Regions from separate parts of the Streptomyces sp. NPDC033966 genome, predicted to be linked through region 2. Evidence: riboswitches for the same ligand, from Rfam matches in the RefSeq annotation. Region 2 holds a riboswitch; each other region holds the start of a gene.
What was found. A riboswitch is a leader RNA that binds a small molecule or an ion and turns the genes downstream of it on or off. The one in region 2 is predicted to bind cobalamin.

Region 1 (5,393 bases), on a different contig from region 2:
AACCGCGACCTGTCCGGCTACGACCCCGACGGACCGCTCCCGGACGTCGACCCCGACCCCGGCGAGAACACCATCGCCCTCGGCCGCGCGAGCGTACGGCAGTTCCGCGACCCGCTGGCCACCGCGCGTCAGTGGCGCGAGCTCGCCGAGGCCAAGAACCTCTCCATCCGCGAGCTGGTGATCGCCACCACCGCCAAGCAGACTTTCGTCGGCTCTCCCGCGACCGTCGCCGAGTCCATCAACAGCCTGGTGCAGGCGGACGCCGCCGACGGCTTCATCCTGGTCCCGCACATCACCCCGGACGGACTGGAGGGCTTCGCCGACACCGTCGTCCCCCTCCTTCAGGAACGCGGAGTCTTCCGCACCGAGTACACCGGCACCACCCTGCGCGACCACCTCGGACTCGACGTGCCGGCGGTCCGGCCGGCCGGCGAGCGGCAGGCCACGGCCTCGTGAAGTTCCTGGCCATCACGCTGATCGTGCACGCCCCGGACCCGGTCACGGGCCGGCTGACCCCCGTCCGCACGCGGTTCCGCGAGGTCGTCGACAGCGCGCTGGCGGCGGAGGAGCTCGGCTTCGACGGTTTCGGCGTCGGCGAGCGGCACGAGCGGCCGTTCCTGTCGTCCTCGCCGCCGGTGGTGCTCTCCCACATAGCCGCGCTGACCCGCCGGATCCGGCTCTTCACCGCCGTCACCACGCTGAGCCTGCTCGACCCCGTCCGGGCGTACGAGGACTACGCGACGCTGGACCACCTGTCCGGCGGCCGGCTGGAGCTGATGATCGGCAAGGGCAACGGCACGGCCCAGCGGGAGCTGTTCAACGTCACGCCCGAGGACCAGTGGGAGCGCAACAGCGAGGGTTACGAGCTGCTGCGGCGGCTCTGGCGCGAGGACCGGGTGACGGCGGAGCCCCGGTTCCGGCCGGCTCTGCAGGACGCCCAGGTGCTGCCCCGCCCCGCTGGGCTGCCCCCGCGGGTGTGGCACGGCAGCGCGACCAGCCGGGAGTCCGTGGACCTCGCCGCCCGCTACGGCGATCCGCTGTTCTCCGCGAACGTCACCCATCCGATCGGCCCGTACGCCGAGCTGATCCGCCACTACCGGGAGCGCTGGGAGCACTACGGGCACGACCCGGCGCTCGCCGTGGTGGGCGCGGGTACGGCCGGCTTCCACGCGGCCCGCACCTCGCAGCAGGCGGTGGCGGCGTACCGGCCGGCCTTCGAGCAGTACCTCGCCTTCCACGAACACGCCGGCGTGGAACCGGTGTTCCCGCACCTGGACGACTTCGTGGAGCGCAGCTCCGCGCTGATCGGCAGCCCCCAGCAGATCGTCGAGAAGGTGCACCGCTACCACGAGCAGTTCGGCCACACCGTCCTGCACCTGCAGGCCGAGCCGGGCGGTCTCCCGCCGGCCGCCCACCGCGCCTCGCTGGAACTGTTCCAGTCCGAGGTCGCGCCGGCGCTGCGCCGCGAGATCCCCGATCCCCCCTTCGCCGATCTGTAAGGAGACCTGGCCATGTCCGGCATCCCGCTCGGGGTCCTCGACCTCATCCCGATCCCCTCCGGCTCCACCGCCGCCGACGCCCTGCACAACAGCATCGATCTGGCCCGGCAGACGGAACAACTCGGCTACGCGCGCTACTGGTTCGCCGAGCACCACCTCAATCCCGGAGTCGCCGGGACCTCCCCGGCAGTGGTGCTGGCCCTGACCGCCTCCGCCACCTCCACGATCCGGATCGGCTCCGGGGCCGTACAGCTCGGCCACCGCACGGCGCTGTCCACGGTCGAGGAGTTCGGCCTGATCGACGCCCTGCACCCGGGCCGCCTCGACCTGGGCCTGGGCCGCTCGGCGGGCCGGCCTCCGCAGCGGGCCGGGGAGGCGGAGCCCTTCGTCGGACACACCCCGAACGGGCTGCGCATCCCGGAGCGCTTCTCCTTCGCGCACGTGGCGGGCCATCCCCGGTTCGTGCTCCAGCAGAAGCTGCTGAACCTGCCCGGTGCCCAGCCGCAGGACTACGGCGAGCAGGTCGACGACGTCCTCGCGCTGCTGCGCGGCGAGTACCGGTCCGGCGAGGGCATCGAGGCGCACGTCGTCCCCGGCGAGGGGGCCGACGTACAGGTGTGGATCCTGGGCAGCAGCGGCGGCCAGAGTGCCGAGACGGCCGGCCGCAACGGCCTGCGGTTCGCCGCGAACTACCACGTCAGCCCGGCGAGCGTGCTGGAGGCGGCCGAGGGCTACCGGGCCGCGTTCAAACCCTCCGCCGAACTGGACCGCCCGTACCTCACCGTGTCCGCCGACGTGGTCGTGGCCGAGGACGACGCCACGGCCCGCGAACTGGCCGCCGGATACGCGCCCTGGGTACACAGCATCCGCACGGCCGAAGGCGCCATCCCCTTCCCGTCCCCGGGAGAGGCGCGGGCGCTGACGGGCCCCTGGACGGACGCAGACCGGAAGGTGGTGGCCGACCGGGTGGAGACACAGTTCGTCGGCTCGCCGCGGACCGTCGCCGATCACCTCGAACGGCTCCAGGAGGCCACTCGCGCCGACGAGCTGCTGATCACCACGATCACGCACGACCACGCCGACAGGGTCCGCTCCTACCGTCTCCTGGCCGAGGAATGGCGCCGCCGCTGACGCGCCCGCCGTCAGGCGCACGTCTCGTTTCACCATCCGAAACGTGGACATCTCTGTCGATGGCTTGGGCACACCCCGTAGGGTGGCCGGTGCAGCTGGTTCGCCCCGTCCGCCAGGCGGGATGCGTCGTAAGAGGGAACCCGGTGGGAATCCGGGACTGCCCCGCAGCGGTGAGCGGGAACGACCGCCGTCATACGCACTGGGTCCGGGACGGGCCTGGGAAGCGACGGCCAGTAGGTGCCCGCCGGGAGACCGGCAGGCGTGCCCGCGAGTCCGAAGACCTGCCCGTTGCCCGTGCCCGGCCCATGCCGTGCGCGGATATCCCGGTGACCTCGTGGGCGGGTCGGCGTACACAACGAGACGGGCGACCGCGCTTGCCGCGCGACGTCGCGACCGTCCGTTGCCGGTACTCCTTCGCGCCTTCGTCCCCTCGCCGGGATCTCAGGGATCCATCTCGCGAAGGAGATCTCCGTGACCACCAAGTCCGCAGCCGCGGCAGCAGGCGCCACTGTTTACGGCTACCCCCGCCAGGGCGGGAGCCGTGAGCTGAAGAAGGCCATCGAGGGCTACTGGAAGGGCCGTGTCACGGCCGAGGCCCTCCGCACCACCGCCGCGGAACTGCGCCGTACCAACTGGCAGCAGCTCGCCGGCGCCGGCATCACCGAAGTGCCCACCGGGGACTTCTCGTACTACGACCACGTCCTGGACACCACCGTCATGGTCGGCGCGATCCCCGCCCGGCACCGGGCCGCGGTTGCCGCCGACGCCCTGGACGGCTACTTCGCGATGGCGCGCGGGACGCAGGACGTGCCGCCGCTGGAGATGACCAAGTGGTTCGACACCAACTACCACTACCTGGTGCCGGAACTCGGTCCGGACACCGTCTTCACCGCCGATCCCGCGAAGCAGGTCGCCGAGCTCGCCGAGGCCCTCGCTCTCGGCCACACCGCCCGTCCCGTCCTGGTCGGGCCGGTCACCTACCTGCTGCTGGCCAAGCCTGCACCCGGTGTCGCAGCGGACTTCGAGCCGCTGACGCTGCTCGACCGGCTGCTGCCCGTGTACGCGGAGGTCCTCGGCGCACTGCGTGCGGCCGGGGCGGAGTGGGTGCAGCTGGACGAGCCTGCCCTGGTGCAGGACCGTACCCCGGCCGACCTGGGTGCGGCCGCCCGCGCGTACCGCGAACTCGGAGCCCTCACCGACCGGCCGAAGCTGCTGGTCGCCTCGTACTTCGACCGGCTCGGCGACGCCCTGCCCGTCCTGGCCAAGGCTCCCGTCGAGGGCCTCGCCCTCGACTTCACCGGCCCGGCCGCCGCCAACCTCGACGACCTCGCCGCCGTCGGCGGACTGCCCGGCAAGCGGCTGGTCGCGGGGGTCGTCAACGGCCGCAACGTCTGGGTCAACGACCTGGAGAAGTCCCTGGCCACGCTCGGCACCCTGCTGGGCCTGGCCGACCGGGTGGACGTATCCGCCTCCTGCTCCCTGCTGCACGTCCCGCTCGACGCCGCGGTGGAGAAGGACGTCGACCCGCAGATCCTGCGGTGGCTGTCCTTCGCCCGGCAGAAGACCGCCGAGATCGCGACCCTGGCGAAGGGCCTCAGGTCCGGCACCGCGGCGGTGGCCGGTGATCTGTCCGCCAACCGGGCCGCCCTCGCGTCCCGAGCGGCCTCCCCCATCACGCACGACCCTGCCGTCCGTGCCCGCACCGCGGCTGTGACCGACGCCGACGGCCGGCGCTCCCAGCCCTACGGCCGGCGAGCCGCCGCCCAGCGGGCCCATCTCGGCCTGCCACTGCTGCCCACCACCACGATCGGGTCCTTCCCGCAGACCGACGAACTGCGCGTGGCCCGCGCGGACCTGCGGGCCGGGCGGATCGACACTGCCGGGTACGAGGCACGTATCAAGGGTGAGATCGAGGAGGTGATCTCCTTCCAGGAGAAGACCGGCCTGGACGTCCTGGTGCATGGCGAGCCCGAACGCAACGACATGGTCCAGTACTTCGCCGAGCAGCTGACGGGGTACCTGGCCACCCAGCACGGGTGGGTCCAGTCCTACGGCACCCGGTACGTGCGGCCCCCGGTGCTGGCCGGCGACATCTCCCGCCCCGAGCCGATGACCGTCCGCTGGACCTCGTACGCACAGTCCCTGACGGCCAAGCCCGTCAAGGGCATGCTGACCGGCCCCGTCACCATGCTCGCCTGGTCCTTCGTACGGGACGACCAGCCCCTCGGCGAGACCGCCCGCCAGGTCGCTCTCGCCCTGCGGGACGAGGTGAACGACCTGGAGGCCGCCGGCACCGCCGTCATCCAGGTCGACGAGCCCGCTCTGCGGGAGACCCTCCCGCTGCGCGCCGCCGACCACGCCGACTACCTGGCCTGGGCGACCGAGGCGTTCCGCCTCACCACCAGTGGGGTCCGCCCGGACACCCAGATCCACACCCACATGTGCTACGCCGAGTTCGGCGACATCGTCCAGGCCATCGACGACCTCGACGCCGACGTCATCAGCCTGGAAGCCGCCCGCTCCCACATGCAGGTCGCCCGTGAACTCGCCGCCCACGGCTATCCCCGCGAGGCCGGACCCGGAGTCTGGGACATCCACTCCCCGCGCGTCCCCAGCACCGAGGAGGCGGCCGGCCTGCTGCGCACGGGCCTGGAGGCCATTGCGGCCGAGCGGCTGTGGGTCAACCCCGACTGCGGTCTGAAGACCCGCGGCTGGGCAGAGACCCGTGCATCCGTGGAGAACCTGGTCGCCGCCGCCCGTGAG
Region 2 (5,393 bases):
GGGGACGAGGATCATGCCGGAACCGGAAGCAACAGGTACGGACGGGGCTCCGACAGCGGGAGGATCGGCGGGCCCCGGCTCGTCCCCTCCTTCGGGGCGGACCTCCCCCCAGTCGGTCGCCGTCTGGGTGGGCGTGGCCCTCGTCGGGGCCCTCGGCTGGGGCGTACTGGCCCTGTCCCGGGGCGAGGAGATCTCGGCCGCGTGGCTGCTCGCCGCCGCGCTGGGCTCGTACGCCATCGGGTACCGCTTCTACTCCCGGTTCATCGCCACCCGCGTCCTGAGGCTCGACAAGACGCGGGCCACCCCCGCCGAACGCCTCGACAACGGTGTCGACTTCCACCCCACCGACCGGCGCGTGCTCTTCGGCCACCACTTCGCCGCCGTCGCCGGTGCCGGCCCCCTGGTCGGCCCGGTGCTCGCCGCGCAGATGGGCTACCTGCCGGGCACCATCTGGATCGTCGCGGGCGTCATCTTCGCCGGCGCCGTCCAGGACATGGTGACGCTGTTCTTCTCCACGCGGCGCGACGGCCGCTCGCTCGGCCAGATGGCCCGGGACGAGATCGGTCCCGTCGGCGGCGCCGCCGCCCTCGTCGCCGTGTTCGTCATCATGGTCATCCTGCTGGCCGTGCTCGCGCTGGTCATCGTCAACGCCCTGGCGCACTCCCCCTGGGGCGTCTTCTCCATCGGCATGACCATCCCGATCGCCCTCTTCATGGGCGTCTACCTGCGCGTCCTGCGCCCGGGCCGGGTCACCGAGGTCTCCGTCATAGGCGTCGCGCTGCTGCTGCTCGCCATCGTCGCCGGCGGCTGGGTCGCCGACTCCTCCTGGGCGAGCACCTTCACCCTGGAGAAGGAGACGCTGGTCATCTGGATGGTCGTGTACGGCTTCATCGCCTCGGTGCTGCCGGTGTGGCTGCTGCTCGCGCCCCGCGACTACCTGTCCACGTTCATGAAGGTCGGCACCATCGCGCTGATGGCCGTCGGCGTGGTCATCGCGATGCCGACGCTGAAGATGCCCTCGGTCACCGACTTCGCCACCCGCGGCGACGGCCCGGTCTTCGCCGGGTCGATGTTCCCCTTCGTCTTCATCACCATCGCCTGCGGGGCCCTGTCCGGCTTCCACGCCCTGGTCTCCTCGGGCACCACCCCGAAGATGATCCAGAAGGAGACCCAGGTCCGGGTCATCGGCTACGGCGCCATGCTCACCGAGTCCTTCGTCGCCGTGATGGCGGTGATAGCGGCGAGCATCATCGAGCCCGGCCTCTTCTTCGCGGTGAACTCCCCCGGCGGCGTCATCGGCGCCACCGTCCAGACCGCCTCCAAGGCCGTCACCGACTTCGGCTTCGCCATCAGCCCGGAGGCCCTCGCGCAGGCCGCGAAGGACGTCGAGGAGGCCAGCCTGCTGTCCCGTACGGGCGGTGCGCCGACCTTCGCACTCGGGATGTCGGAGATCTTCTCGTCGGTCGTCGGCGGCGCCGGGATGAAGGCCTTCTGGTACCACTTCGCCATCATGTTCGAGGCCCTGTTCATCCTGACCACCGTCGACGCCGGCACCCGCGTCGGCCGGTTCATGCTCCAGGACACCCTCGGCAACGTGCACAAGTCCTTCAAGGACGTCAGCTGGAAGCCGGGCGTGTGGCTCGCGAGCGCCATCGTCGTCGGCGGCTGGGGCTACTTCCTGTGGGTCGGCGTCAAGGACCCGCTGGGCGGCATCAACCAGCTCTTCCCGCTGTTCGGCATCGCGAACCAGCTGCTCGCGGCGGTCGCCCTGGCCGTCTGCACCACGCTGCTGGTCAAGTCCGGGCGGCTCAAGTGGGCCTGGGTCACGGGCGTTCCGCTGGCCTGGGACGTGGCCGTCACCCTCACCGCGAGCTACCAGAAGATCTTCTCCGACGACGTGAAGGTCGGCTTCTTCGCGCAGCGCGACAAGTACCAGACCGGCATCGACGCCGGGAAGGTGCTGCCGCCCGCCAAGAACATGGACGACATGCACACCGTGGTCACCAACGCCACGGTCGACGGGGTCCTGTCGGCGCTGTTCGCGGTCCTGATCATCATCGTGCTGGTGGACGCGGCCCGGGTCTGCCTCAAGGCCGTCTCCGCCCCCGGGTCGGTCCGCCTCTCCGAGGTGCCGTGGACCGAGTCGAAGATCATCGCCCCGGCCGGGCTCATCGCCACCGCCGAGGAGAAGGCCGAGCTCGCGGCCGCCGGCCTCGACGGGAGCGGGGGCAAGGCCAAGGAGCCGGTCGCGTGAGCGGGGTGCGCGGGGCGCTGGCGAAGGCCCGGTTCTACGTACGGGAGTTCTCCGGCGAGGCCGCGTACGACCGCTACGTGGCGCACGCCCGCTCGCACGACCCGGACGCCGAGGTCCTGACCCGGCGCGCCTTCGAGCGGGCCCGCACCGACGCCCGCGAGGCGGACCCGCGCGAGGGCTTCCGCTGCTGCTGAGGAGCCAGAAGGGCCCCGCCGGACCTCCGGCGGGGCCCTTCGGCGCAGCCGGGGTCAGCGCACCCAGTCCTTGAGGGGCTCGGTCTGGAGGGTGATGCCGACGGGGTCGGGGAGCGTGACTTCCTTACCGAAGGGAACGGTGCGTACGGTCTCGTAGCATGTGCCGTCCGGGTCACTGTGGACGAGAACCTGGCACTTGAGCCGGTCGATGAGCAGGTAGACGGGGATGCCGGTCTCGGCATACGCGCGCGGCTTCTCGACCCGGTCGCGCCGTTCGGTGTCGGAGTCCCACGAGGTCACCTCGACGGCCATCAGGATCGGGCCCGGATCCACCCAGTCGCCCTGCCCGACGAACGCGTCCTCATGCGCCAGGATTCCATCCGGAATGGCGCGCCCGCCCCGGTACTGTTCGGCCTTGATCCCCTGCCCCGCGTGCAGCCAGAACCCTGGGCGGTGCTGGATACAGATCCGGGACAGCCACACGATGATCCGCCCATGGTCCCCGTCCGGCATCGCCTTGCTCCTCAGCACCCCACCGATGAATTCCAGCCGCAGCCCCTCCTCCTCGCGGGCCGCTATCCGTGCCAGGTGCTCGAACGCTTCGGTCGTCATGTGGGGATGGTCGGTCATGAGGGTCATGCCTCGCTCGCCTTCCTCGACGGTGCTGTCTCCGACGATAGCGGAGAGGTACGCCAGAGGGACGCGGAGTCGCGGGCGACACAACATCTAGGGGGTCACACAGACCCGGCCCACCACATGTATGCTCATCCTCGCTGTCGCCGCAGGGGAATCCGGTGCGAATCCGGAACTGTCCCGCAACGGTATGAAAAGTCCGAGGACCTGCCGACAGTGCGCCCGGATCGACCGAACCGGGTGCCGACACGTCCGGGCCTCGCGGTTGGGCCGGTGGACGCCATGCGGTGTGTACGCGATCCCGTCGCGCCCGCATGCGCCTCCCCGCGCCCCACCCGCCGATGACCGGGCCGAGCGAGGGAGAGCTCCCGCCGTGACCATCGCGCCTTCCGCACCGCGCGCCGAGTCCGTTTCTGGCGACACCACCGAAGGCCCGGGGGCCGCGCTGCTGCGTACTCTCACCGAGCTGACCGCCGACCTCCCCGACACCGACCCCGGCCGGATCGCCGCCGCCGCCCTGCGCGGCCGCAGCGCCTCCGCCGACGAGGCCGAGCTGCGCGGGCTGGCCACCGAGGCCGCGGCGGGCCTGATCTCCGAGGACCCCGCCTACTCCCGCCTCGCCGCCCGCCTGCTCACGCTGGCCGTGGCCGACGAGGCCGCCGGGCAGGGCGCGACGTCCTTCGCCGAGTCCGTCGTCGTCGGCCACCGCGAGGGCCTGATCGCCGACCGCACCGCCGAGTTCGTCGCCGCCCACGCCGCCCGTCTGAACGCGCTGGTCGAGCACGCGCTCGCCGAGGGCGCGGACGACCGCTTCGGCTTCTTCGGCCTGCGCACCCTGCACAGCCGCTACCTGCTGCGCCACCCGATCACCCGCCAGGTGATCGAGACCCCGCAGTACTTCATGCTGCGCGTGGCCTGCGGCCTCGCCGAGGACGAGAGCGTCCAGGCCGTCGAGGAAGTCGCCTCGCTGTACGGCCTGATGAGCCGGCTCGACTACCTGCCGTCGTCGCCGACCCTGTTCAACTCGGGTACGCGCCACCCGCAGATGTCCTCCTGCTACCTGCTGGACTCCCCGCTGGACGAGCTGGACTCGATCTACGACCGCTACCACCAGGTGGCGCGCCTGTCCAAGCACGCCGGCGGCATCGGCCTCTCCTACTCCCGCATCCGCGCCCGCGGTTCGCTGATCCGCGGCACCAACGGCCACTCCAACGGCATCGTGCCGTTCCTGAAGACCCTCGACGCCTCCGTCGCCGCCGTGAACCAGGGCGGCCGCCGCAAGGGCGCCGCGGCCGTCTACCTGGAGACCTGGCACGCGGACATCGAGGAGTTCCTGGAGCTCCGCGACAACACCGGCGAGGACCAGCGCCGTACGCACAACCTCAACCTGGCCCACTGGATCCCGGACGAGTTCATGCGCCGCGTGAACGCCGACGCCGACTGGTCGCTGTTCTCCCCGGCCGACGTCCCCGAGCTGGTCGACCTCTACGGCGACGAGTTCGACGCCGCCTACGTCAAGGCCGAGGCGGCGGGCCTCGCCAAGAAGACCATGCCGGCCCGCGACCTCTACGGCCGCATGATGCGCACCCTCGCGCAGACCGGCCAGGGCTGGATGACCTTCAAGGACGCCTCCAACCGGACCGCGAACCAGACCGCGCTGCCCGGCACCGTCGTCCACTCCTCCAACCTCTGCACCGAGATCATCGAGGTCACCAACGACGGCGAGACGGCCGTCTGCAACCTCGGCTCGGTCAACCTCGGCGCGTTCGTCGCCGACGGCGAGATGGACTGGGCGCGCCTGGACGAGACCGTCCGCACCGCCGTGACCTTCCTCGACCGCGTGGTGGACATCAACTTCTACCCGACCGAGCAGGCCGGCCGCTCCAACGCCAAGTGGCGTCCGGTGGGCCTGGGCGCGATGGGCCTCCAGGACGTCTTCTTCAAGCTGCGCCTGCCCTTCGACTCGGCCGCGGCGAAGGCCCTGTCCACGAAGATCTCCGAGAGGATCATGCTGGCCGCGTACGAGGCCTCCTGCGACCTCGCCGAGCGCTCCGGCCCGCTCCCGGCCTGGGCCGAGACCCGTACCGCCCAGGGCGTCCTGCACCCGGACCACTACGAGACCGAGCGCCACTGGCCCGAGCGCTGGGAGGCCCTGCGCGCCCGCATCGCGAAGACCGGCATGCGCAACTCCCTGCTCCTGGCCATCGCCCCGACGGCGACGATCGCCTCGATCGCGGGCGTGTACGAGTGCATCGAGCCGCAGGTCTCCAACCTCTTCAAGCGCGAGACCCTCAGCGGCGAGTTCCTCCAGG
Region 3 (5,393 bases), on a different contig from region 2:
AGCGGGCGCGCTGGGCGTGGTCGCCGTAGCGGTCGATCATCCAGGCGACCATGTTGTGGATGGAGAGGTAGGCGGCGATCGAAGGGCAGCCCGTGGCGAGCGTTTCGAAGACGAGGACGCCGTCGCTGCGGGACAGTCCGGAACCGCCGTGCTCCTCGCGGACGTACACCCCGCCCAGCCCGAGTGAGGCGGCTCGGCGGATCACGTCGACGGGGAAGTGCTTGGTCTGGTCCCACATGACGGCGTGGGGGGCCAGCTGTTCCTGGGCGAAGTCGAGGGTGACCTCGGCCAGGGCGAGCTGGTCCTCGGTGAGGGCGGTGGTCACGGCGTTCACCCCATCGTGGGGATGGTGAAGCTCGCGCCTTCCTTGACCCCGGAGGGCCAGCGCGAGGTGACGGTCTTGGTACGGGTGTAGAAGCGGATCGAGTCCGGGCCGTGCTGGTTGAGGTCGCCGAAGCCGGAGCGCTTCCAGCCGCCGAAGGTGTGGTAGGCGACGGGGACCGGGATGGGCACGTTCACGCCGACCATGCCCGTGTTGACCCGGCGGGTGAACTCCCGGGCGGTGTCCCCGTCCCGGGTGAAGATCGCCACGCCGTTGCCGAAGGGGTGCTCGCTGGGCAGGCGCAGCGCCTCCTCGAAGTCGGCCGCACGTACGACGGACAGCACGGGGCCGAAGATCTCCTCGCGGTAGATCCGCATGTGCGGGGTCACCCGGTCGAAGAGGGTGGCTCCGGCGAAGTAGCCGTTCTCGTGCCTGGGCAGGGTGAAATTCCGTCCGTCGACGACGAGTTCGGCGCCCTCGTTGACGCCGATGTCGACGTAGCGGCGTACCCGGTCCAGTGCGTCCCGGCTGACCAGGGGGCCGAAATCGGCCTCGGGGTCGTCGGAGCGGCCGATCCTCAGGGCGGCGATGCGGTCCGTCAACGCCGCCACGAGTCGGTCCGCGGTCTCCTCGCCGACGGGTACGGCAACGGAGATGGCCATGCAGCGTTCGCCCGCCGAGCCGTAGCCGGCGCCGATCAGCGCGTCGACGGCCTGGCCGAGGTCGGCGTCGGGCATCACGATCATGTGGTTCTTCGCGCCGCCGAAGCACTGGGCCCGCTTGCCGTGGGCAGCCGCGGTCGCGTAGATGTGCGCGGCGATCGGGGTGGAGCCCACGAAGCCCAGGGCCTGGACGCGGGGGTCTTCGAGGAGGGTGTCGACGGCCTCCTTGCCGCCGTTGACCACGTTGAGGACGCCCGGCGGGAGCCCGGCCTCCAAGAACAGCTCCGCCAGACGGAGCGGAACCGACGGGTCGCGCTCGGACGGCTTCAGGATGAATGCGTTTCCGCAGGCCAGCGCGGGTGCGGCCTGCCAGAGGGGAATCATGGCGGGGAAGTTGAACGGAGTGATGCCGGCGACGGCGCCCAGCGGACTGCGCAGCGAGTGCACGTCGATCCCGGTGCCGGCGTTGTCGGTGAACTCGCCCTTGAGCAGGTGCGGGATCCCGGCGGCGAACTCGACGACCTCCAGGCCGCGTTGGAGGTCCCCGTGGGCGTCGGCGACGGTCTTGCCGTGCTCGGCGGACAGCAGCCGGGCCAGGCTCTCGCGCTCGCCCTCGACGAGCTGGAGGAAGCGCAGCAGCACGCGGGCGCGGCGCTGCGGGTTCCACTGGCCCCAGTCGACCTGCGCCTCCACGGCGTCGGCGATCGCCGCCTCGGTGTCGGCGCGCCCTGCCAGGGGGACCCTGGCCTGCACGGCGCCGGTGTTGGGGTCGTACACGTCGGCGAAGAGCCCGGAAACGCCGGGAGTGTGCTTTCCGCCGATGAAATGGGTGAGCTCGCGGACCATGGATGCCTGCTCTCGTCAGGTTGGATCCGGGGATGGCACGGCACACCGGCGGACGGCACCCGGATGGGGGTGCGCCGCTGCGGAATGCCGTGAGAACTACGAGCGTGCGGTGGTGTGCGCGCGCTCCGCCGGATCACCAGGGCCGTGGGTACAAACCGGTGCCATGCGTGTCTGCTCCATCCTCGTGGACAACACGGAACATCCGCGGCCGGTATCCTGACTCCCGGATCCCCGCGTGCCGCCCGCCTTCCCGACAGACCTCGTCAGTGGCGTGTGGATGGCAGCACACTCCCCGGTCACAGTGGCGGGACCGTGCCGGTTTTGCACCGGCTTCCCTGCACCGCGGACCTTGTGCCACGAACATATAGTTGGACGTCCTAGTAAGTCCAGAGCCGCTGGCCGCGTGCCTACAGTCGATACATGCGCATCGTTTCCCTGCTCCCGGCGGCCACGGACATCGTGGCGGACCTCGGACTCGCCGCCGACCTGGTCGGACGCACCCACGAATGCGACTGGCCGCCCGCGGCGGTCGCCTCGGTACCCGTCGTCACCCGTGCCGAATTCGCCGCGGACGGACTCAGCAGCCGGGAGATCTCCGAGGCGGTCGGCGGAGCTGCCCACTCCGGCTCCTCGCTCTACACCCTGGACACGGCGGCGCTCGCCGCGCTCGCGCCGGAGGTCCTGCTCACCCAGGACCTGTGCGACGTCTGCGCGGTGTCCTACGAAAGCGTCTCCCGGGCCGTGCGCGTCATGGACGCCGGACCCCGTGTGCTGAGCCTGGAGCCGAAAACCCTCGACGACGTCCTGGACTGCCTGGTCACCGTCGGGCAACTGCTCGGGGTGCGGGAGCATGCCGAGCGGCGGCGCACCGAGCTGCGCGGCCGGCTCGACACGGTCCGCCGGCTCACTCAGGGCCGGGCCCGGCCCCGGGTGGTCGCCATCGAATGGCTCGACCCGCTGTGGCCCGCCGGCCACTGGGTGCCGGAACAGATCGCCTGCGCGGGCGGGGAACCGCTGCTGGCCGCACCCGGTGAGCACACCAAGCCGATGACGTGGGAGGCGGTACGCGCAGCCCGCCCGGACGTCATCCTGGTACTGCCGTGCGGCTTCCCGCCCGAACGGACCCTGCGCGAGCGGGACCTGCTGACCGCCCTGCCGGGCTGGGACGAGCTGCCGGCTGTGCGGGCGGGGGAGGTGTGGGTGCTGGACGGGCCCGCGTATTTCAACCGGCCGGGACCGCGCGTGGTCCGCGGCGCCGAGGTGCTGGCCCACGTCCTGCACGGAGTGCGGGCAGGAGATCCGGTGACCGCGGGAGAAGCCCGGCGGCTGGACCGACCGTGATGCTCACCCGCGGTCGCGGGCCACGGGGTAGGGGATGAAGGTGCTGCTGTTCTCGTCGACCGCGAGCGTGCGGCCCAGCGGCGGGACGGCGCGCTGCGGGCAGTCGAGGCGTTCGCACAGCCGGCAGCCCATGCCGATGGGAGTGGCGGCCGAGGCGTTGTCCAGGTCGAGCCCGTCCGAGTACACGAGCCGGGAGGCGTGGCGGATCTCGCAGCCGAGCCCGATGGCGAAGGTCTTGCCGGGTTCGCCCCAGCCGCCGCGGTGGCGGGTGACGGCACGTGCGGTCCACAGGTACCGCTGTCCGTCGGGCATGGCGGCGACCTGGACGTGGATGCGGCCGGGCGCGGTGAAGGCCTCGTAGACGTTCCACAACGGGCAGGTGCCGCCCGCGCGGGAGAAGTGGAATCCGGTGGCCGACTGCCGCTTGGACATGTTCCCGGCGCGGTCCACGCGGACGAAGGAGAACGGAACCCCGCGCAGCCTGGGGCGTTGCAGGGTGCTCAGACGGTGGCAGACCGTCTCGTAGCCGATGCCGAAGTGGTCGGTGAGCCGTTCGATGTCGTAGCGGAACTCCTCGGCGGCGGTGTGGAAGACGCGGTACGGGAGGACCAGGGCGGCGGCGAAGTAGTTGGCGATGCCGATCCGGGCCAGGGCGTGGGCGGGGGAGCCGGACTCGAAGTCCTCGGTGGCCAGCCGGTCCAGCTCGTCGCCGTATTCGAGCAGGGCGAGTTGGGTGGCCATCCGGAACGCCTGCTGGCCGGGCCGGAGCCGGCCCGACAGGTGCAGGACGCGTGTCCGGGCGTCGAAGTGGTGGAGGCGGTCGGAGTCGGAGGCGAGGCGGATCCCGTGGTGGTCGGCGAGGCGGTTCGAGAGCGCCCGGACGACCTCACCGGTGCGGATGCCGGCCTCCTGGGCGAGGGCCTCGGCCGCGAGGTCGGTGTCGTGGAGGTAGTTCTGGCGCCGGTAGAAGAACTCGCGGATCTCCTCGTGCGGTGAGCGCGGCGCGGCCGGGGCTCCGTCGCGTCCGTCCGAGTTGTCCGCGAGCCGCTCGGTGAGGAGTTGGCTGCGTCGGCCCAGGTCCAGCAGGACTGATGCGACGGCGGGCATCCGGGTGGCCAGTTCGGCCAGGTCGGAGGGGGAGACGCGGGCGTCGGCGACCTCGCCGGCCAGGGCCTCGCGGAGATCGGCGACGAGGCGGCTGGTGTCGCGTTCCGAGAAGAAGCCCGGATCGACGCCGAACGCCTCGGTCAGCCGCAGCAGGACCGGCACCGTGAGCGGGCGGGAGTCGTGTTCCATCTGGTTCAGGTAGCTCGGCGAGATGCCCAGGACCCGGGCCAGCTCGGCCTGGCTCATCCGGCGCTCCTCGCGCAGCCGCCTCAGCCGCGTTCCCGCGTACGTCTTGCTCACCTGGGCTCCTCCGGCCTCGTCACGGCCTCAGAGTACGCACGATTCCGCTGATGCCAACCCTTCGCAAGCTTGGCAAAAGTGCCGCAGAAGATTCGCAGAAATTGGCAGACGTACCCGATTGATGGCACTGCGTGCCGCTGCCAGAGTCTGTCCTGCGGCCCGCCGGACCCCGGCGGCCCAGGCGGACAGTCCGGGCACGACTCACGCCCTGACGTCGGAGATCCCGGCGGTCCGCCCCGGCCGACCGGCATCATTGCTCAGCTCCTCCCCAGGTGGGGCCGGCGGCCGCAACCCACGATCAAGGCACACAGTGTCAACCTCTCGTTCGCGATGGACAGACGTTGGCAGACCAAGCGATTCATGGAGACGGTGACGGTCATGGCAGACACGAACACGACGGCAGCGGCCGAGCAGCTCAAGCAGCGGTGGGCCGACGACCCGCGATGGGCCGGCATCGAGCGGACCTACTCGGCCGAGGACGTGGTCCGGCTCTCCGGCAGTGTCCGTGAGGAGCACACCCTGGCCCGGCGGGGTGCCGAGCGGCTGTGGCGCCAACTGCACGAGCAGGACTACATCCACGCCCTGGGCGCGCTGACCGGTGGCCAGGCGGTCCAGCAGGTCCGGGCGGGGCTCCAGGCGATCTATCTGTCGGGCTGGCAGGTGGCGGCCGACGCGAACCAGGCCGGCCACACGTACCCCGACCAGTCCCTGTACCCGGTCAACTCGGTTCCGCAGGTGGTGCGTCGGATCAACAACGCGCTGCTGCGCGCCGACCAGATCGCCACCGCCGAGGGCGGCACGACCGGTTCGGCCGA

Region 1: another riboswitch for cobalamin. It lies ahead of metE (5-methyltetrahydropteroyltriglutamate--homocysteine S-methyltransferase); the one in region 2 lies ahead of ACZ518_RS02425 (ribonucleoside-diphosphate reductase subunit alpha).
Region 3: another riboswitch for cobalamin. It lies ahead of ACZ518_RS25905 (CoA-acylating methylmalonate-semialdehyde dehydrogenase); the one in region 2 lies ahead of ACZ518_RS02425 (ribonucleoside-diphosphate reductase subunit alpha).

What each region holds. Positions count from the first base shown of each region.
Region 1 is NZ_JBVIRQ010000009.1:294,995-300,387, forward strand. Features, by position in the region: gene ACZ518_RS25865 (NtaA/DmoA family FMN-dependent monooxygenase) at 1-456, shown strand, start outside; gene ACZ518_RS25870 (LLM class flavin-dependent oxidoreductase) at 453-1,499, shown strand; gene ACZ518_RS25875 (LLM class flavin-dependent oxidoreductase) at 1,512-2,630, shown strand; cobalamin riboswitch at 2,723-2,921, shown strand; gene metE (5-methyltetrahydropteroyltriglutamate--homocysteine S-methyltransferase) at 3,102-5,393, shown strand, end outside.
Region 2 is NZ_JBVIRQ010000001.1:524,698-530,090, forward strand. Features, by position in the region: gene ACZ518_RS02410 (carbon starvation CstA family protein) at 14-2,254, shown strand; gene ACZ518_RS02415 (YbdD/YjiX family protein) at 2,251-2,448, shown strand; gene ACZ518_RS02420 (Uma2 family endonuclease) at 2,503-3,087, opposite strand; adenosylcobalamin-variant (AdoCbl-variant) riboswitch at 3,222-3,298, shown strand; gene ACZ518_RS02425 (ribonucleoside-diphosphate reductase subunit alpha) at 3,455-5,393, shown strand, end outside.
Region 3 is NZ_JBVIRQ010000009.1:304,205-309,597, forward strand. Features, by position in the region: gene ACZ518_RS25900 (acyl-CoA dehydrogenase family protein) at 1-334, opposite strand, end outside; gene ACZ518_RS25905 (CoA-acylating methylmalonate-semialdehyde dehydrogenase) at 331-1,830, opposite strand; cobalamin riboswitch at 2,020-2,190, opposite strand; gene ACZ518_RS25910 (ABC transporter substrate-binding protein) at 2,251-3,171, shown strand; gene ACZ518_RS25915 (short-chain fatty acyl-CoA regulator family protein) at 3,175-4,578, opposite strand; gene aceA (isocitrate lyase) at 4,957-5,393, shown strand, end outside.